Tolumonas auensis DSM 9187: one gene and its partner. The protein of the gene in region 1 binds, or shares a complex with, the protein of each later gene. Links are inferred from orthologs where the notes say so. Each region holds a gene or a part of one and is shown on either strand. Other genes may lie near its edges. The genes, in order: iscU and TOLA_RS01415.

The links.
Region 2: the proteins of iscU (region 1) and TOLA_RS01415 are in contact, whole or in part, in a solved structure (PDB 5XT5), measured with the Bacillus subtilis proteins. The link is inferred for Tolumonas auensis DSM 9187 from one-to-one orthologs.

What each region holds. Positions count from the first base shown.
Region 1 is NC_012691.1:2,204,603-2,208,546, forward strand. The notes cover bases 1-2,763. They hold iscU (Fe-S cluster assembly scaffold IscU), read right to left. Parts: upstream 1,694-2,763; coding sequence 1,307-1,693; downstream 1-1,306. Other genes in these bases: hscA (Fe-S protein assembly chaperone HscA), read right to left, coding at 1-287; hscB (co-chaperone HscB), read right to left, coding at 336-851; iscA (iron-sulfur cluster assembly protein IscA), read right to left, coding at 958-1,281; TOLA_RS10265 (IscS subfamily cysteine desulfurase), read right to left, coding at 1,712-2,763. In the rest of the region: more of TOLA_RS10265, read right to left, coding at 2,764-2,926; Fe-S cluster assembly transcriptional regulator IscR, read right to left, coding at 2,930-3,436; tRNA (cytosine(32)/uridine(32)-2'-O)-methyltransferase TrmJ, read right to left, coding at 3,519-3,944. UniProt on the Bacillus subtilis protein: Part of the SUF-like system that mediates the biosynthesis of iron-sulfur (Fe-S) clusters. Acts as a sulfurtransferase and thus transfers sulfur from SufS to SufB.
Region 2 is NC_012691.1:286,342-302,662, forward strand. What follows is about bases 13,380-16,200. They hold TOLA_RS01415 (aminotransferase class V-fold PLP-dependent enzyme), read left to right. Parts: upstream 13,380-14,087; coding sequence 14,088-15,314; downstream 15,315-16,200. Other genes in these bases: TOLA_RS01410 (TAXI family TRAP transporter solute-binding subunit), read left to right, coding at 13,380-13,978; TOLA_RS01420 (SufE family protein), read left to right, coding at 15,307-15,765; TOLA_RS01425 (EAL domain-containing protein), read left to right, coding at 15,843-16,200. In the rest of the region: rng (ribonuclease G), read left to right, coding at 1-1,358; TOLA_RS01365 (YhdP family protein), read left to right, coding at 1,359-5,177; TOLA_RS01370 (carbon-nitrogen hydrolase family protein), read left to right, coding at 5,177-5,998; metalloprotease TldD, read left to right, coding at 6,003-7,448; ribosome biogenesis factor YjgA, read right to left, coding at 7,502-8,026; metalloprotease PmbA, read left to right, coding at 8,112-9,455; TOLA_RS01390 (DUF496 family protein), read right to left, coding at 9,499-9,828; TOLA_RS01395 (hypothetical protein), read right to left, coding at 9,937-10,239; DNA helicase Rep, read right to left, coding at 10,244-12,274; TOLA_RS01405 (hypothetical protein), read left to right, coding at 12,377-12,817; more of TOLA_RS01410, read left to right, coding at 12,860-13,379; more of TOLA_RS01425, read left to right, coding at 16,201-16,321. UniProt on the Bacillus subtilis protein: Type II cysteine desulfurase that acts as the initial step in the SUF-like Fe-S cluster assembly pathway.

The DNA of each region.
Region 1 (3,944 bases):
ATGTCAGACAGTGCCTTACCCATAAAGCGCTTAACCGATTGAATCGTATTGAGCGGATCTTCCGCTGCAGCATGCTTGGCTTCTGCACCGATTTGCAGACCATCGGGAAGATAACGGACGACTGAAGGCAGAATGTCCCTTCCCTGTTCATCTTTCAGTGTTTCAGCGACACCACTACGAACAACGGCAACCAGTGAGTTCGTTGTTCCCAGATCAATGCCGACCGCCCACTTTTGCTGATGCGGAGCGGCACTCAGTCCGGGTTCCGCGATATGCAATAATGCCATAACGTATCTCTAGACCTCATCGGTATGCACAGAAACATACCTTATCCATTATAAATCAAAGAGCGACTCTTCCAGCTTATCCAGTTCATCTTTCATCTTCCGGACAAACTTTAACTTGCGTAACGTATCTGCCGCTTCGTGGTATTGCGCGTCAGCAAGCTGTTGTTCCAGTGACTGAAAATAACGCTGATAATGCTGTTTCACTCTGCTCTGGAACCGGCTGATTACAGCCTCGTCCGGCTTTTTCTGCAGATCATCCAGCTCTTCGCGCCACTCCAGCTGTTCCATCAGAAAAGCAGTATCTTTTACTGTATGTTGCTCATTGCGCAGATCAATACCCTGCAACACCAGAAGATATTCCGCACAGGCCAGTGGTTGCTTCAGCGTATTATAGGCGCTGTTGATCTCCACCGTTTTCTGCATGGATTCAAGCTTGATCGCATCGGATTGTGTCGCGACATTATCCGGATGAAATTGTTTTTGCAGTTCACGATATCGTGCTGCCAGTTCGGTTGTATCCACTGACAGCGATACCGGGATCTGAAATAACTCAAAATAATTCACAAGCTATTCTCTCTGGGGACATAAATAAAAAGGCGCCTGAATGCGCCTTTTATCATGTAACAGTGCAGTAAGCGAGTCGAATTCGCATTACGCTTCTGACGGATGATTAAACGGTGAAACTTTCACCACACCCACAGGCGTCTTTTACATTCGGGTTGTTGAACTTGAAGCCTTCATTCAGGCCTTCTTTAACAAAGTCCAGCTCAGTGCCATCAAGATAGGACAGACTTTTAGCGTCAATAATCACTTTAACGCCTTTATCGTCAAATACCTGATCTTCTTCATGCACCTCATCTACGAATTCGAGGACATAGGCCATACCGGAACAGCCAGATGTTTTAACGCCAAGCCGTAATCCCACACCTTTACCACGATTAGTGAGAAAGCGTTTTACGCGTTCTGCAGCTGAGTCCGATAATGTAATAGCCATATGTCCCTACCTTACTAAACTAAACTTAATTCAAACCTTTTTTATGCTTGTAATCAGCAATCGCTGCTTTGATAGCATCTTCAGCCAGAATAGAACAGTGAATTTTCACCGGCGGCAAAGCCAGCTCTTCAGCAATATCAGTGTTCTTGATGGCCGCAGCTTCTTCCAGCGTCTTACCTTTTACCCATTCGGTAACCAGTGAGCTGGAAGCAATCGCAGAACCACAACCATACGTTTTAAATTTGGCATCTTCAATCACGCCATCTTCATTCACTTTTAACTGTAACTTCATAACGTCACCACAGGCCGGAGCACCGACCATGCCAGTTGCAACGCTTGGGTCATCCTTATCGAAGGAACCAACATTGCGCGGGTGTTCGTAGTGATCAATAACTTTTTCACTGTAAGCCATAATATATTCCCCTAACTATCAGTGACTAACCCACTCGACCTTGCTGAGGTCAATCCCTTCTTTATACATGTCCCACAACGGTGACAGATCACGTAATTTACCGATGGAATCACGGATCAGACCAATTGCGTAATCAATTTCTTCTGCTGTCGTGAAACGACCGATACTGAAACGAATCGAGCTGTGCGCCAGTTCATCGTTCAGGCCTAATGCACGCAGTACATAGGAAGGCTCCAGACTGGCAGAGGTACAAGCTGAACCGGATGAAACCGCCAGATCTTTCAGCGCCATCATCAGTGACTCACCTTCCACATATGCGAAGCTGATATTCAGGTTGCCGGCGACACGGTGTTCTGTTGAGCCGTTAACAAACACTTGTTCAATATCTTTCAGGCCATCGTACAGACGGTCACGCAGGGCTTTGATGCGAACATTTTCTTCCGCCATTTCAGCTTTTGCGATACGGAATGCTTCACCCATACCCACAATCTGATGCGTCGGCAGTGTACCGGAACGCATACCACGTTCGTGACCGCCACCGTGCATCTGCGCTTCCAGACGCACACGTGGTTTACGACGTACATACAGAGCACCGATCCCTTTCGGGCCATACACTTTGTGTGCAGACAGAGACAGCAGGTCAATTTTCATCGCATCAACGTCGATTTCAACTTTGCCAGCGCTCTGAGCAGCATCGACGTGGAACAGAATTTTACGGGCACGGCATAACTCACCAATAGCCGCCAGATCCTGGATCACACCGATTTCGTTATTCACGTGCATGATGCTAACCAGAATAGTATCCGGACGCATTGCCGCTTCGATCTGCGGTAAAGTCAGCAAACCGTCTGATTGCGGGTCAAGGTAAGTTACCTCGTAACCTTCAGATTCCAGATGACGGCAGGTATCCAGTACCGCTTTGTGTTCGGTTTTGCAGGTAATAATGTGCTTACCCTGCTTCACATAGAAATGCGCAGCACCTTTGATTGCCAGGTTATTTGATTCGGTAGCGCCGGAAGTAAAAACGATTTCGCGGGGATCAGCGCCAATCAAATCAGCAACATGGTTACGCGCTTCATCAACCGCCTCTTCGGCCTGCCAGCCGAAACGGTGTGAACGGGATGCCGGGTTACCGAAATTGCCGTCGAGTGTTAAACATTGCATCATCTTTTCAGCAGCACGAGGATCGACTGGGCAAGTTGCTGAATAATCAAGATAAATCGGGAGTTTCATCATTTACTCCATTAAACTTTCGATAATTGAGTCTGCAGTCATCATTGGTTTACGTTGTGACTGAGCAGCGTTCTGATGTTTGTTCTGTTGTTCGGCGATGCGTTTCACTTCTGCCTGACGTACGAGTTCACCGAGCGTAATTTCATTCAGGAAATCACTGATCCGGGCACTCAAATCACGCCATAAAGAATGGGTCAGACATTGCACTCCACCCTGACAGCCGCTTTCGCCGTGACAGCGGGTAGCATCTACCGATTCGTTCACTGCCGCAATAATTTTACCGACAGCAATTTGATCAGCATCTGCACCAAGGCGATAACCACCACCGGGACCACGCACACTGGATACCAGTCCATTCTTGCGCAAACGCGCAAAAAGCTGTTCAAGATAGGAAAGAGAAATTCCCTGTCTTTCAGAAATATCCGCCAAAGGTACCGGCCCCAGCTCAGCATGTAAGGCAACATCCAGCATAGCTGTTACCGCATAGCGTCCTTTAGAAGTCAGTCTCATGGCTTGCATACCTGTCCGTTTATGATAGGCTCATGCTGTCATGTCCTACTTTTTCAGTCAAGTATTATTCCTACTAAAACGCTCAACTATTACGCGATGATTTCTGTACCGAAGTAAGAATACCCCGCAAAATATTCAGCTCGTTATTATCCGGTCGTAAACGGGTGAACATCCGGCGTAGCCGCATCATCACATGTCCCGGATGATCGGAGTGCAGAAACTGAGTCTGGCGTAATGTCTCTTCCAGATGGGTATAAAACAGTTCCATAGATGCCTGTGGCGGATACTCATTTTCATCTGCCGGGGATACAACGGTTTCCTGTTGTGCCAGCCAGGACATTCTGATCTCGTAACAAAGCGTCTGCACTGCCATCGCCACATTTAACGAACTGTATTCCGGATTAGCCGGAATATTGACGTGATAGTGACATTGCTGCAGCTCTTCATTCGTTAGCCCGGTACGCTCACGGCCAAATACCAGAGCGACCGTTTTATTCAATGCACCATC
Region 2 (16,321 bases), 1.9 Mb from region 1 along the record:
TCGGTAATATTTACAAAGGTAAAATCAGCCGGGTGTTACCGGGTATGCAGGCGGCCTTTGTTGATATCGGAATGGATAAAGCCGCTTTCCTGCACGCGTCCGATATTGTGCCGCATACCGAATGTGTCGATGTAAAAGAAAAAGAGCACTTTCAGGCCGGGAATATTGCCGAACTGGTCCGTCAGGGGCAGGACATCATGGTGCAGGTGGTGAAAGATCCCATGGGTACCAAAGGTGCCCGTCTGACCACGGATATCACGTTGCCGTCCCGCTACCTGGTATTCATGCCGGGCAGTGCCCATGTGGGTGTTTCACAGCGCATTGATAGTGAAGAAGAACGGGAACGCCTGAAAGAGATTGTCAGCCGGAATGTGGATGAACTGGGTGGCTTTATCATTCGCACCGCAGCCGAAGGCATTGGCGAAAAAGAGCTGGAGCAGGACACTATCTTCCTGAAACGCTTGTGGCGCAAGGTGCTGGAGCGTCGCCAGAAATATCCGACCAGCCATGTGCTGTATGCGGAGTGGAGTCTGGCGTTCCGTATTCTGCGTGATTTTGTCGGCGATGACCTGGATAAAATCCGGGTTGATTCCCGCCAGACGTATGAGCAACTCAGCCATTTCACCGAAGAATTTGTTCCGGAGATGATCGGGAAACTGGATTATTACTCCGGCGAGTCACCGATCTTTGATTTGTATGATGTCGAAAACGAGATCCAGCGGGCACTTGAACGTAAGGTTGAACTGAAATCGGGTGGTTATCTGATCATCGATCAGACGGAAGCCATGACCACGATTGATATCAATACCGGCGCGTTTGTGGGACACCGTAATCTGGAAGAGACTATTTTCAATACCAATATTGAAGCCACTGCGGCGATCGCCCGTCAGCTGCGGTTGCGTAATCTCGGCGGCATTATCATCATCGATTTTATTGATATGCAGAGTGAAGATCACCGTCGCCGTGTCTTGCAGAGTCTGGAGCAAGCACTGGCAAAAGATCGGGCGAAGACCGGTGTGAACGGCTTCTCCCAACTCGGGCTGGTCGAGATGACCCGTAAACGTACCCGCGAAAGTCTGGAGCATGTACTCTGCTCCGAATGCCCGGCATGTAAAGGGCGCGGCCGGGTGAAAACGGTGGAATCGGTCTGCTATGAAATTCTGCGTGAAATTCTGCGCGTCAACCGGGCGTATGATGCGGATCAGTTTGTGGTGTATGCCTCACCGGCCGTAGCGGAAGCGTTACGCGGCGAAGAGTCGCACAGTCTGGCTGAGCTTGAGGTGTTCATCAGCAAGCAGGTCAAAGTACAGGCTGAACCTTTATACAATCAGGAACAGTACGACGTGGTGATGATGTAAGTGAACTGGCGTGGCATAGTGCGTGGTGGCGCTGTTTTTCTTTCAGTTGTTCTGATGCTGCTGGCAGTGCTGGTCACCGCACTGCGATTTGGTCTGCCCGATTTACAGCTGCATCGTGACTGGGTGTTAAAACAGTTCTTGCCGGATACGATGTCATCCGCATCAGTGGCTCATATCGGCTGGCGCTGGCAGGACTATGGCCTGCAGCTGGAATTGCGTGATGTGGCGTTGCAGCAGCAAGGTGCCGTACCGTTTGAGCTCAGTGCAAAGCAGCTGCAGTTACACTGTAATCCGTTCCTGCAGTTCTGGAAAACGCACGGTTGTCTGGCCACGCTGCAGGCAGATCAACTGCAGCTGACGCTGCAGTTACCCAAAGCCGCAGCATCCTCCTCCGACAGCCCCGGTCTGAATGATTTGTTGCCGCTGTTACTGGAACAGGTCGCGCAGGCCAATATTACCAACAGCCAGATCCGGTTAGTCCGCCAGCAACAATTACTGGCGGAATTTCATATCGACCAACTCTATGCCGAAAACCGGGCCGATCAGCACAAACTTTTTTCCCGCATATCAGTAGCGCAACAGGCGCTGGTGGTGCCGTTATTGCTGCAAGCTGAATTACAGGGTGCCGCGCGTCAGGATGCGTTGCAGGGGCATATCTATCTGGCCACAGAGCCTCATGCCGGCAAACAGCCGGGGGCGCTGTTGCCAACGCCGCTGACTGCCAATGCGCAGTCTATTCATGGTTCACTGGCGTTTCAGCTCTGGCTGGAGCGGCAACCCGGTCAGTGGCAGAGCGCATTGCTGCAACTGGGCTTAAACCGTCTTGGCTGGCAACAGGCCGAGCAGCAGCACAGTCTGGAACTGCAGGGTGGCGAAATCGTCTGGCAACGTCATGCCGGTGACTGGCAGTTATACAGTCAGGGGCTGCAATTACACAGTAATCATCAACCCTGGCGTTCCTGGCAGCTGCAACTGAAAAAACAGGCTGAACAATACACCGGACAAATGGATCCGTTATTGCTTGATGAGTTGACCCCGCTAACGGGGATGTTCCTGCCTGTGGAATCTGCCGCGGCAGAGGCGTTACGGACGCTGATGCCGCAAGGCCGGCTGAGTGAATTACGCTTTTCCCGCGATGAAGCACAGGACAGCTGGCTGTTCAGTGGTCAGTTGCAGCAATTGCAGTGGCAGCGCTGGCGCATGATCCCCGGGTTGCACGATGTAGATGCCTCTTTCCGTCTGTCACCGCAGGGCGTTGCGCTGACGCTGCAGCAGTTAAAACCGCAGACATGGGATCTGCAGCCCTATTTTGAAAAGCCCTGGCCGGTGCAAACATTTTCGGCCGATCTGAACTGGCAGAAATTGAGCAATGGCTGGGCATTAACCGCTGACCAGGTGCAACTTAAAACCGACGTTGTCACCACCGCAACGCAATTCCGTCTGAGTCAGGAAGGAACACAGCCCTTATTTCTGGCACTGGACAGTGGTGTTGATCTGAAAGATGCCAGTCAGGCGCATTACTATTTTCCGCACGGTGCCATGGGCGAGCCGGTGATCAAATACCTGACCAACGCATTACAGGGCGGACATGCTGAAAATGCCCGCATCCTGTGGCATGGCGCATTCCGTGATTTTCCTTTCAAAGAGAAAAACGGCATTTTCCAGGCATGGGTGCCGTTACGCGATGCGACCTTCCAGTTTGGTGCCGGCTGGTTGCCGTTACGTGAAATGTCACTGGATTTGCTGTTTGAGAATGATCGTCTGGATATGCAGGGTGATCGTGCCCTGCTGGGTGATGCCAGTTCTCCGCGTTTGCACGCCTGGTTTCCGAAGCTGGCACCCGGTGCCCGTCTGTACATTGATGCCGATATTGCCGGTACCGGTGAAGCTGTCAGTGATTATCTCTACCGCTCTCCGCTGCAGAATTCCGTTGGCAGTGCTCTGCAGGCAGTGCGTATTCAGAAGCCATTAACCGGTGAACTGAAACTGGATATTCCGATGGATGGCACTCAGGTTAAGGTCAATGGCAAAGTAAAACTGGCGGGAAACAGTCTGTATCTTCCGAGTCTGGATTTACCACTGGAACAGCTGCAGGGTGAACTGAGCTTCGATGACAATAAAACGGCGATAGAGAAATTACAGGCCACCTTATGGGGGCAGCCATTGCGCGTGCAGTATGCCGGTGAACAACTAGCCAATGAATATCAGGTTAAGCTGGGTCTGCAGGGGGAGTGGGATAGTCAGCGCGACAAGGCATTACCGCAGCTGGCGCATCAGACTCTGCAAGGGCAGGCAAACTGGCAGGGTGCTCTGGATCTGCATCTCTATAAGGGTGGACATTATTATTATGATGCACAACTAACCAGTCCGCTGACAGCGCTGGTACTGGATTTGCCGGCACCCTACAACAAACCATCCGGGCGCAGCTGGCCGCTGCAGGTAAAAATCAGTGGTAATCAGCGGAGCAGTGTAATCAATGGTTCGCTGAATCATGAATGGCAGTTGCAGGCTGACTGGACGCCAGACAAGAAACAGTTCCGCCGTTTCTGGCTGGATAATCAGATCATTGAGCGCAGTGCCGGACCCCGTTTGCCGTTCTCGGTCAGCGCGATCCTGAGTGAGGCTGATGGGTCTGCCTGGCTGGACTGGTGGCAGCGTTGGCCGGCTAATGGGCAACATGCGGTGAACCAGCTGTTCCCCAGTGCGGGCGCTATTGACGTGCGGGTGGATAAGTTACATGTAGCGGATCAATTATGGCGTGATATCCGCCTGAATATGAGTCCGGATCGCGATGGCAGCAGGATCTGGCTGGAAAGCAGTAAAGCGCAGGGGGTGATCCATCTTCCGGCCAGTAAAAAGAAACCGATCCGGATCGATATGGCCCGTTTGTACTGGGCGGATAGCGGTGTAGACACAAAACCTGCGGAGCCGATGAGTCTGGCTACACAACGGGCATGGCTGGCGCGCTGGCCTGATTTATTGTTCAGTTGTCAGGATTGCCGTTACGGTGGCAATACCCTTGGCCAGTTCCGCGGTCACCTTTATCCGGTAAAACAGGGTGGTGAAATCCGTGACTTGCACTGGCAGGTGGCTAATTCACACTTTGACGGGCAGGCGGGCTGGTCAATAAAAAATTATCAGCCACTCAGTACGCTGAAAGGTAAATTTGTCAGTAACAATACCGAAGTATTTCTGGGGCATTTTGGTTTTGATCCCGGGTTAACCGGTACCAAGAGTCAGCTGGATATTGATGTTTCCTGGCCCGGTGCTTTAGTGCAGCCTCGTTTGTCAGCATTAGATGGCCAGATCAGAATGGAGACCGGTGAAGGTATTCTGCGGGAAGTGAAAAATACCGGCGGCAACCGTTTGTTATCCCTGTTCTCGCTGAATGCGATTGTCAGTCGTATCAGCTTTGATTTCCGCGATATTTTTGGCGATGGTCTCTATTTCAAAAAAATCACGTTCAGCAGCAAACTGGAACGGGGTGTGCTGCGTAATGATGACTTAGTACTTGAAAGTAATTCCGGTGAACTGAATGGGCATGGTATGGTCGATTTAGGTCAGAAAACGATCGACTATCAGGTGACATTTTCGCCGACATTAACCGGCGGTTTTGGTGTGGCGACCGCGTTTGCGATTACGCCTATCACCGGCATTGCGGTGCTGGCGGCGACCACGATTTTACAACCGGTGTTTGATGTCATCACACAGGTAAGCTATTCCGTCAAAGGTGATATTGCCAAACCGGTAATCACCGAGCTGGGCCGTAAACAAGAGAAAGTTAAATTATCCGCGCCAAAGGCAAAGGAGAGCAAGTAATGCAGCTGGTCGCACTACAGATCAACGCTCAGGCGGACTGGCTATCGAACCGTGCACAGATCGCCTCGCTATTGCAGCGTTTGCCGGTAGAACGCCCTTGTCTGGTCTTGCTGCCGGAAAATTTTGCCTGTATGGGCGCGCCGCAGGATTATCAACAGCTGGCTGAACCTGTGGGTTCAGGCCCGGTGCAGCGTCAGCTGAGTGAATGGGCAAAGGAATTTGGTCTGTGGCTGGTGGCCGGCTCGTTGCCGACGCTGATTCCGCAGCAAAACCGGGTGCACACCACATCACTGGTGTTTAATCCGCAAGGTGAGCTGACCGGTTTTTATCACAAACTGCATCTGTTTGATGTGGATGTGGATGATGCCCGTGGGCGTTATCGTGAATCTGATTCTTTTGTGGCGGGGCATGATAGCTGCGTGGTGGCATCTCCGTTTGGTGGTCTCGGTTTAAGTATCTGTTATGACGTCCGCTTTCCGGAATTGTATCGTCTGCTGCGTCAGCGTGGCGCGGATGTATTACTGGTGCCTGCCGCATTCACGAAAGTGACCGGTCAGGCACATTGGCTGCCGCTCTTACAGGCGCGGGCCATAGAAAATCAATGTTATGTGGTCGCAGCTAATCAATGTGGCAGCCATGGTGGTAACCGTGAAACCCGAGGTCACTCCGTGATCATCGACCCCTGGGGCGAGGTACTGGCACAACAAGGTTCACAGCCGGGACTGATCGTGGCGACACTGGATCCACAAAAAACCGAACAAATCCGCAAATCAATGCCGGTACAGCTGCATGCCAGACTGACACCGGCCTGGAGAGAGTAATTTAATGTTGTTACCGCAAGTCAGTGAACGATTATTGGCCGCGAACGGTCTGGATCAGGACATTCTGGCGCAACAGCTGCGCCAGTTGATGAGTCATCAGATTGAGTTCGGTGATTTCTATTTCCAGAGCGGTGTTCATGAGTCCTGGATCCTGGAAGACGGTATTGTGAAAGATGGCAGCTATAACATCGAACAAGGCGTCGGTGTGCGTGCCATCAGCGGTGAGAAGACCGGTTTTGCCTATTCTGACGAGCTCAGTCTGAATGCCTTACAGCAGGCGGTGGTTGCGGCGCGCGGCGTAGCGGCAGCCGGTGGTGAAGGGCAGGTCAAAATCTGGCAACCGACTCAGCCAGCGGCGCGTTATCTGGCGCTGGATCCGCTGCCTGGTTTACCCCAACCGCAAAAGATCACTTTACTGGAAGAACTGGATCAATTTGCCCGTTCACTGGATCCCTGTGTGACCCAGGTGATGGCCTCGTTGTCCGGTGTGTATGAAGAAGTACTGATTGCGGCAACGGATGGCACTCTGGTGGCCGATATTCGTCCGCTGGTGCGGCTCAGTGTTACTGTCCTGGCGGAACGTAAAGGCCGTCGGGAACGCGGCAGCTCCGGTGGTGGTGGCCGCTGTGGTTATGATTATTTCTTTGAGGTTGAAAACGGTGAAAGCCGTGCCCGCGGTTATGTCCGTGAGGCCGTGCGTCAGGCACTGGTCAATCTGGAAGCCATTGATGCGCCTGCCGGCATGATGCCGGTGGTTCTCGGTGCCGGCTGGCCGGGTGTGTTGCTGCATGAGGCAGTAGGACATGGTCTGGAAGGCGATTTCAACCGTAAAGGCTCCTCTGCCTTCAGCGGTAAGATCGGTCAACAAGTGGCTTCGAAGCATTGCACAATCGTGGATGATGGTACGCTGGCAGGGCGCCGTGGTTCATTGAGCGTCGATGATGAAGGAACACCAACGCAATACAATGTGCTGATTGAAAACGGCATTCTGAAAGGTTACATGCAGGATAAGCTGAACGCCCGTCTGATGGGTGTTGCCCCCACTGGTAATGGCCGTCGGGAATCCTACGCTGCATTACCAATGCCGCGCATGACCAACACCTACATGCTGGCCGGTGAACATGATCCACAAGAGATCATTGCATCGGTGAAGAAAGGTATCTACGCCCCGAATTTTGGCGGCGGACAGGTGGATATCACCTCCGGCAAGTTTGTGTTCTCTGCCTCCGAAGCCTATCTGATCGAAAACGGCAAGATCACCGCACCCATCAAAGGTGCAACCCTGATCGGTAACGGTCCGGAAGCGATGCAGCAGGTGTCGATGGTGGGTAACGATCTGGCGCTGGATAAAGGCGTCGGCGTGTGCGGTAAGGATGGTCAGAGTGTGCCCGTTGGTGTTGGGCAACCTACGCTAAAACTGGACGAACTGACGGTTGGCGGTACGCAATAAACGGATAAAAAAATGGCGTGGAATACCACGCCATTCTCTCTAAGCTGTGCTAACTACAGCTGTTCGTCCATATGTTCACGCAGATATTTGAACAGTTCACGGAATGCTGCAGGTGGTTGATTTGCGGCTGCTTCCTTTTTCGCCCGGCTGATCAACTGACGCAGTTTTTGGCGTTCCAGCGTATGACATTCACCGATCACGGCATTGATCGCATCATCGCCGTTACTTAACAAACGGTCACGCCATTGTTCCAGTTTATGTAAACGTGCGTTGGTGCTGTTATTCCGGCTGTGGATTTGATCCAGCACGTTTTTAATTTCAGTGGTATCGCGGTTACGCATCATTTTGCCGACATATTGCAAATGACGGCGTAACGCTTCATGTTTGCCTTTCAGCTTATGCCCCATGGCGATAGCAGCAATCAGATCTTCATCCAGTGGCACTCGTTCCAGTTCGGCAGGCTTCAAGTTGACCAGCTCTTCGCCCAGTTTTTGCAGCGCGGCCGCTTCGCGTTTCTGTCCACTTTTACTGACGTAATCGTCATCCCAATCGTCTTGGGTGTTTTTCTGATGATTCATGGTGTCACTCTTCCTTAATTCCTCCCTTATATGGTAACAGGTATCTGTGATAGCCTGTGAAAAAATGCAGCAGGACCAGGCAGACATGAATTCTCAGGAACAGATTTTACAGGAACAGCACAAACTCGAGCAGGTGGTGACAGATGCGCTGCATATCGCGCAGGAGCTGGGAGCCGATACTGCGGAGATCTCTATCAGCAAACAGACCGGGATCTCAGTGAATACCCGTGGCGGCGAAGTAGAGAACATTGAATTTAACAAGGATGGAGCACTCGGTATCGCTATTTACCGCGATGGCCGCAAGGGTTCCTCCTCCACAGCCGATCTGAGCATTGGAGCGATCCGTCGCTGCATTGAAGCGGCGCTGGAGATCTCCCGTTATACCGCCGTTGATTCCTGTGCTGGTCTGGCGGATCGTGAGCTGATGGCCTGGGATGCGCCGGAGCTGGATCTGCTGTATCCCGTGGCGCTGGAGCCGGAATATGGCATTGAACTGGCTCGCCGCTGTGAACTGCATGCGCTGTCGCTGGATAAACGCATCAAACAGTCAGACAGTGGCAGTTTCTCCAGTCATCATGGCATTAAGGTTTATGGCAACACCCATGGTTTCGTCAAAGGTTATGCGGCCAGCCGGCATTCACTGAGCTGTGTGCTGATCGGTGAGCAGGATGGCGATATGCAGCGCGACTACAGCTACAGCACGGCGCGCGAACTGAGTGATCTCTGGACGCCGGAGCGAATTGCTGAAGATGCGGTCAGCCGTACGGTTTCACACCTTGGCGGCCGCAAAATCGCGACGACCGAAGTGCCGGTCCTGTTCCTGCCGGAAGCGGCGAACAGTCTGTTTGGTCATCTGGTGTCGGCGATCAGCGGTGGTAACCTGTACCGTAAATCCACTTTCCTGCTGGATAGTCTCGGTCAGCAACTGTTTCCGGACTGGTTGCACATCAATGAATTTGCGCATCTGCCGAAAGGACTGGCCAGTTCACCGTTTGACGGGGAAGGTGTGCGTACGCAGGATCGCGCCATTATCCAGAGCGGTGTTCTGCAAACCTATCTGCTGACCGCGTATTCCGCCCGGAAATTAGGGATGCAATCTACCGGTCATGCCGGTGGTATTCATAACTGGTTTGTTGAAGGTCAGGGGCAAACGCTGGACGCTTTGTTGCAACAGATGGGGACGGGTCTCGTCGTCAGTGAACTGATGGGGCAGGGCGTCAATATTGTTACCGGCGATTATTCCCGTGGTGCGACCGGCTTCTGGGTCGAAAATGGCCAGATCGTGTATCCGGTGGAAGAGATCACCATTGCGGGGAATCTGAAAGAGATGTTCCGCCAGATCGTGGCAGTCGGTAATGATATTGATCCGCGCTGCAGTCTGCAGAGTGGTTCCGTGCTGCTTGAACGGATGAAAATTGCGGGGAATTGATAAGGAATAACAGACGGCTGAGAGGCCGTCTGTTATTGGCAGATTACTCTGCGCTGCCTTCTTTGCGGAAGGTACGCGGGAAGTTACGCAGCTGTTTGCTGGCTTCACGGCGTTGTTTAGACAGTTCTGCACCGACGATAGTCAGGTCATCCACGCGATCTTCATAATCGCCTTTCATGTTGTGGATGATTTCCAGAATATCTTCGTAGCTCATGCCTGGTTTCAGGTATTCGGTCAGGTTAGCCAGCAGTGCAACACGTTTCTGGTTGTCACGGATTTTGCGGGCGTTGTCTTCGATTTCGCGGGTCAGTTTGTTTTTCAGACGCGCGACACGTACGAATTCCAGAATGTTATTCATTTCATTACTTTGCATTGTGTTATCCACCATATCAGCTTGTTGATTCTTCTCTCTGACCACTGTCTGTTTGCTGTGGTTTGTTCTCATCCTGCCATGTTTATGGCGTAAGAGCCAGATCCCGCTTTAGTATATCGGCCAATTCAGCAACATCCATACAGACAGTGTGCCTTCCAGCAAATATTGCCAGTTAAATTCGCGCCGCCATAATGCGGCAAGGAAAAAGCCGGCGGCCAGTGCCAGTGCTGCCAGCGGGTAGTAGATCAGTGTTCCAAGCTGATCAAACAGTGACAGCATCAGTAAGCGCAATGACTGCGGCATCCAGATCCCCAGCCAGCCAAGCACAATAATCACGGGTACGATACCGAGCACCAGTGAGCTCAGGCGGATTTTCGGGCTCAGCTGGATTTTCCAGCGGGCAGAAGACATGGCGTTATCCTTTTTCTTTCAGCATGGCTCGTAAATTGGCAATCCCGGTTTTGGCTTTTTGCTGACGCTGTTCGGCGCTGGCCGGCTCTTTGCGGGCTTCCCATTGCAGATCGTCCTGCGGCAGTTCCAGCAGAAAACGGCTGGGCTCCGGATTTACGGTATCACCAAACTGACGGCGTTCTTTGCACAGAACAAAGCAAAGCTCTGTCTGCGCCCGGGTGATGCCGACGTAAGCCAGACGGCGTTCTTCATCAATGTTATCTTCATCGATACTGGCCTGATGCGGGAGCAATCCCTCTTCCATGCCGATCATAAAGACGTACGGAAACTCCAGCCCTTTGGACGCGTGCAGTGTCATCAGTTGCACCTGATCCAGCGCTTCGTCGCCTTCATTGCGCTCCAGCATATCGCGCAGCGTAAAGCGGGCGACGGCTTCACTCAGGTTTAATGGCGCGGCATCCTGCTGCACATCCCCGGCCAGCATATCGGTCAGCCAGCGATACAGCGTGGAGACGTTCTGCATCCGCATCTCGGCCGCTTTCGGGCTGGGTGACGTTTCATACAGCCATTCGTCGTAGTGGATATCTTTGATCAGATCGCGCACCACCTCTTCACTGTTACCGCGCGCCGCGTTATCGCTCATGCGGCACAGCCAGTCACAGAAGTGACGCAGGGCCTGTAATCCCCGGCCATGCAGATGTTGCTCCAGCCCGATCTCAAAGCTGGCAGCATACAGGCTTTTACCGCGCTGATTGGCATAGTGACCAAGTTTTTCCAGCGTCGTCGGACCAATTTCGCGCCGTGGCAGATTAACAACCCGCAGAAAAGCGTTGTCATCATCCGGATTCACCAGCAGGCGCAGATACGCCATGATGTCTTTGATTTCAGTGCGCGAGAAGAACGAGGTCCCGCCGCTGATTTTGTAGGGGATGCGGTTTTGCATCAGCACCTTTTCCAGCAGCCGGGACTGGTGATTACCGCGATACAGAATCGCGTAATCTTTCCAGCTGGTACGGTTCATGAAACGGTGCCCCATGATTTCCGCCGCCACTTTTTCGGCTTCATGTTCTTCGTTTTTGGCCATCAGCACCCGGACCGGCATACCGTAATCCAGCTCTGAGAACAGCTGCTTGTCAAACACATGCGGGTTATTGGCAATCAGAATGTTGGCACATTTCAGAATGCGGCCCTTGGAGCGGTAATTCTGCTCCAGTTTGATCACGTTCAGTCGAGGGAAATCCTGCTGCAAACGGACCAGATTCTGTGGCTGGGCACCGCGCCAGGAATAAATCGACTGATCGTCATCACCCACCACGGTAAACCGGGCGCGTTCACCGACTAACAGCTTCACTAATTCATACTGGCTGGTGTTGGTGTCCTGATATTCATCCACTAACAGATAACGGATACGGTTCTGCCATTGCTCCCGCACTTCAGCATTGGTTTTTAACAACAGCGTCGGTAACAGGATCAAATCATCAAAATCCAGTGCGTTATACGCGCTCATTTGTTTCTGATAACGCTCATACCAAATCGCAAAGCGCTGTTCTTCCGGGGTATGAGCCCGCTTTAACGCCTGTGCCGGCAAAATAAGATCATTTTTATACCGGGAGATGGTCTGAACTAATTGCTGTAACAATTCTTTGTTACCCTGCAATTCAGGGTCAGCCTCAGTCAGCTCCTTGATTAGGCTCATCTGATCGGTGTCATCAAACAGGGAGAAGTTTGCTTTCAACTGTAAATGCTGATGTTCACGACGGATCAGATCCAGCCCGAGTGAGTGAAATGTCGAGACGGTCAGACCGCGGGCTTCCCGGCGCCCCAGTGTCTGTGCAACACGCTCTTTCATCTCTCTCGCTGCTTTATTGGTAAATGTGACGGCAAAGATGTGACGTGCCTGATAGCTGCATTCGCGGATCAGGTAAGCAATTTTAGCGGTAATAACACGGGTTTTTCCGCTACCGGCACCGGCCAGTACCAGGCAAGGGCCGGATACATAGTGCATAGCATCCAGTTGTCGGGGATTGAGTTTCATGCCTTGTCACCATCAGAGCATCGGGCGGGCAGTATAACAAAACAAATGCAAGATACCTTGTGGAGGTGAAATACGATGGCTTATGTGAATTCAGGAATAGAGATGAAAACATCGCAGTATGATTGGAGAATCATTGGATTCATCATTCTGCTGCTGGTCGCAGTTTGTGCGCTGGTGACCATTAAACTGTTGTTTCCGGATATGACGCAGGAAAAACTGTTTTCCGTTTTGTCATCTTCATCCCCCGCTGTTAATACCGCCAGTCCGCAAAATGTTCCGTCAGAAAAATCAGCCGCCACCGCATCCCATCCGGTGATTGCCGTTGCTGAGGTACCGGCAAAAGCCAGCCCCCCTGCGGTGGAACAGGTAGTCAAAACAGAAACCAAGGTGGTGAATTCTGTTCCGGCAGCAACAGATACTCACGTAACTGTTGAGACGACTGAAACGGCAACGACTCAACATATTGCAGAAGAGCCTCGTTCAGCTTCAAAAGCGCAGATTGTCTGTTCAGCAGAAGATCGGGAAGCCGAGCTTTGCCAGTAAACCATACATTGATAATCAGAAAACAATCATAGGGATGATGTCATGAAAGTGAATTCGTATATTGTCAAAGGAGCCTGTCTGCTGATGACACTCCATATCACGGGTGCTTCAGCACAGTTGAGCAATGCTATTACTACCGGTAATCAGAGCGATACCTACTACCGGATCGGTGAAGATCTCCGGCAATATGCGATGCCGGAACTGCGCAATCTGCAGTCTAAAGGGGCGGTCGATAACATCAAGGCATTGAGTAAAACGACCGGTGTTTCTTTTGCTATTGTGCAATCTGATGTCTATCAGACATATGTGAATCTTGAAAAAAATGATCCGGATCCAGCCGTAAGACAGTGGGCAGCTGACTTGCTGAATTCTCTGCGTGTGGTCGCTCCGCTGTATAACGAAGAAATATATTTTGTAGTACATAAAGACTCACCAATGCAGGAATTGCAGGATATTGAAGGTAAACGATTAGCTATCGGCCTGAATGGCAGCGGAGCTAATCTGACGGCGAAAAATATCTACTACAAGCTGTTTGGTAAAGCGCCGGTAGTTGTTGAACCGTTTATTGAAGAGGGTGTCGTGGGTTCGGACGAGGGCACGAAGTATGTCCGTTCGGCGCTCTGGCATCTTGCGCACCCGGAGGCGGGTCCGGAAGAGCGCAAGGCGGATGTCGTGGTGATTATCGGCGGACAGCCATTGCCGCTGTTACAGCGTCTGGGCAAAGACTACAAGTTGCTGGCTTCCAACATCAAAAATGATGCCACCGAAGCCTTGCTGAAAGATTACAGCATCGGATTTGCTGATCAGAAAAATTATCCGTTTTTGCCGAAACATATGCCGGTCATGATGGTGCAGTCTTATCTGGTAACAGCCCAGTTCCGTGATAAGCAGCGGAATGATTTTGTGAAAAAATTCGCCGGTTCACTCTGTAAAAATTACGACAAGCTTTATGAGCATGGTCATGAGAAATGGAAAGCACTGGCCTGGTCGCCACAACGTCCACGTTTACCGTCTTTGCTCTCCGGATGGCGTTATTCGGATGTAACCAAACCGATTCTGGAAGCCTGTTTGCCACAAGGCGTGACTCAGCCGGTCGCGAGCAGTAATGCTCCTGCTTTCCCATGTTCAATGGAAGACCGGGCTATCGGATTGTGCATGTAAAAAAGCGCCGGATTAATGAAACCACCGGATTATCTGGTGGTTTTTTTACATCACGCTATCACGGCTTTACGTTATCATAGCCGCCTTTGAACACAGGTGATTTGATGCTATGACCTCTTTTGATGTGCAGCGGGTGCGCGGGCAATTTCTGATCCTGCAGCAACAGATCAATGGCTATCCGCTGGTCTATCTCGACAGTGCTGCAACGGCGCATAAGCCGGAGTGTGTTTTGCAGGCCATGCTGGATTTTTATCGTACGGATAACGCCAATGTGCACCGGAGTGCGCATACGCTGGCTTCCCGCGCGACACAAAAATTTGAACAGGCACGTCAGCGCGTGGCTGATTTTCTGCATGCCCGCCGCCGTGAAGAGATCATCTGGACCCGCGGGACGACGGAATCGATCAATCTGGTGGCTCAAACCTGGGGACTGCAGAGTCTGCAGGCAGGTGATGAAATTCTGCTGTCGGCGATGGAGCATCATGCCAATCTGGTGACCTGGCAGCAGGTCGCCAGGCAGACCGGAGCCCGGTTACGCATTATTCCATTGCTGGAAAGCGGTGAACTGGATATGCAGGCTTATCAGGCCATGTTATCAACACACACCCGAATGGTCGCCATAGTGCATGTATCTAATGTACTGGGGACGGTAAATCCGGTGGCTGACGTCGTTCGTCTGGCCAAACAGGCCGGGGCGCTGACGTTAATCGACGGGGCACAGGCGGTGGCGCACGCACCCGTGGATGTACAGGCGCTGGGTTGTGATTTTTATGCGTTTTCCGGTCATAAGGTCTATGGCCCGACCGGGATTGGCGTGTTGTACGGCCGCAAAGAGATATTGGCGCAACTGCCACCCTGGCAGTTCGGTGGTGAAATGATTCGGAAAGTCACTTTTACCGAGAGTGAATTCAGTCTGCCGCCACTGCGCTTTGAAGCGGGAACCCCGGCGATTGCCGAAGCAGTAGGTTTGTCTGCCGCTCTGGATTTTCTGTGCGAGCAACTGGCGGCCGGGGCGGAAGTGTATCAGCAGCAGTTGTTGCAACGCCTGCTGCAGGGTTTACAACAAATAGACGGGGTATCGCTGGTCGGACAACCGGCCGCCCGTCAGGGCGTGGTGTCTGTGGTGTTGGCGCATGCACATCATCATGATGTCTGCCAGTTACTGGATGCACAGGGGATCGCCGTGCGCAGCGGACATCATTGCGCGATGCCATTGCTGCACAGCCTTGGATTGGCCGGAACCTTGCGGATCTCGCTTGGTGTCTATAATAATGAAACCGAGATTGATGCTTTCCTGCAGGCATTGCGTCAGGCGCTGGAGTTGTTACATGACTGAGTTGTTTGATTTTACTGTGCACTTTCCGGTCGGGGCGGGAACCGCATTAGATGAAAACCACGTCCGTCAATTGCTGGCCGATGCAAACAGCTGGGAGGAACGCTACCGACAGTTATTATTGCTGGCAAAACAGGTACCATCTGTTCCACAGTTGTGGCGTCATCCGGATCATGAAGTCGGTGGTTGTGAGAGTCGCGTGTGGCTGCTACTCTGTAGAGACGATGCCGGAAAATATCATTTTGCCGTAGATAGCGAGTCCCGCATAGTAAAAGCGCTCTTGATCACAATTTTAGCTGCTGCTAATCATCAGACAGCTGACAAGATCCATAGGATCCAAGTAGCATCCTATCTTGCCGAGTTGGGGTTTGCTCAGCATATAACGTTATCAAGAACGAATGGTTTACAAGCTGTATGGAAAAAAATGAGTGATTTTTGCGCATCATTTGCATAAAATTGCTACGGGAGCACATTAATCGAGATCTCGGTTAGTTAGGATAACTACTTGATAATTCGAGGTGGAGGAATCGCATGCTAGACGGATTACCTGCCGTACTAAATAAAGCATCGCTAAGATTTGTGGCTCAGCCTATCTTTCGCCAGAAAGGTGAGCTGTATGGTCACGAGATGATGTTGTTGCATAAGCAGCATAAAGATCCGGCGATGTTTATGAAAATCGTGAACCATATGGGTTTACGTCAGAATCTGGATCTCGAAGTTTGCCGTATGGCAGAGCCAGTACTGCGAACTCACAATTTAACCGGTTGCTGCTGCATTAACCTGTTTGCTGATTCGCTGCAGGAAGAAAACGTTATTGAGGCACTGTTAATGCTGGCCGATCCGAGTGCGAGCCGCTGGGTAATGGTCAACGTTATGCAACTGGATACCAGCAATAAGCAATTTAACCTGTCAGAAATTATTGCTGACTTGCGGCAGTGTGGTGTGCGCTTCTGTTTCGATGTTAAATTATTGATGCAGATCACTGCGATGTCTCTGCCGGTAGATATGTT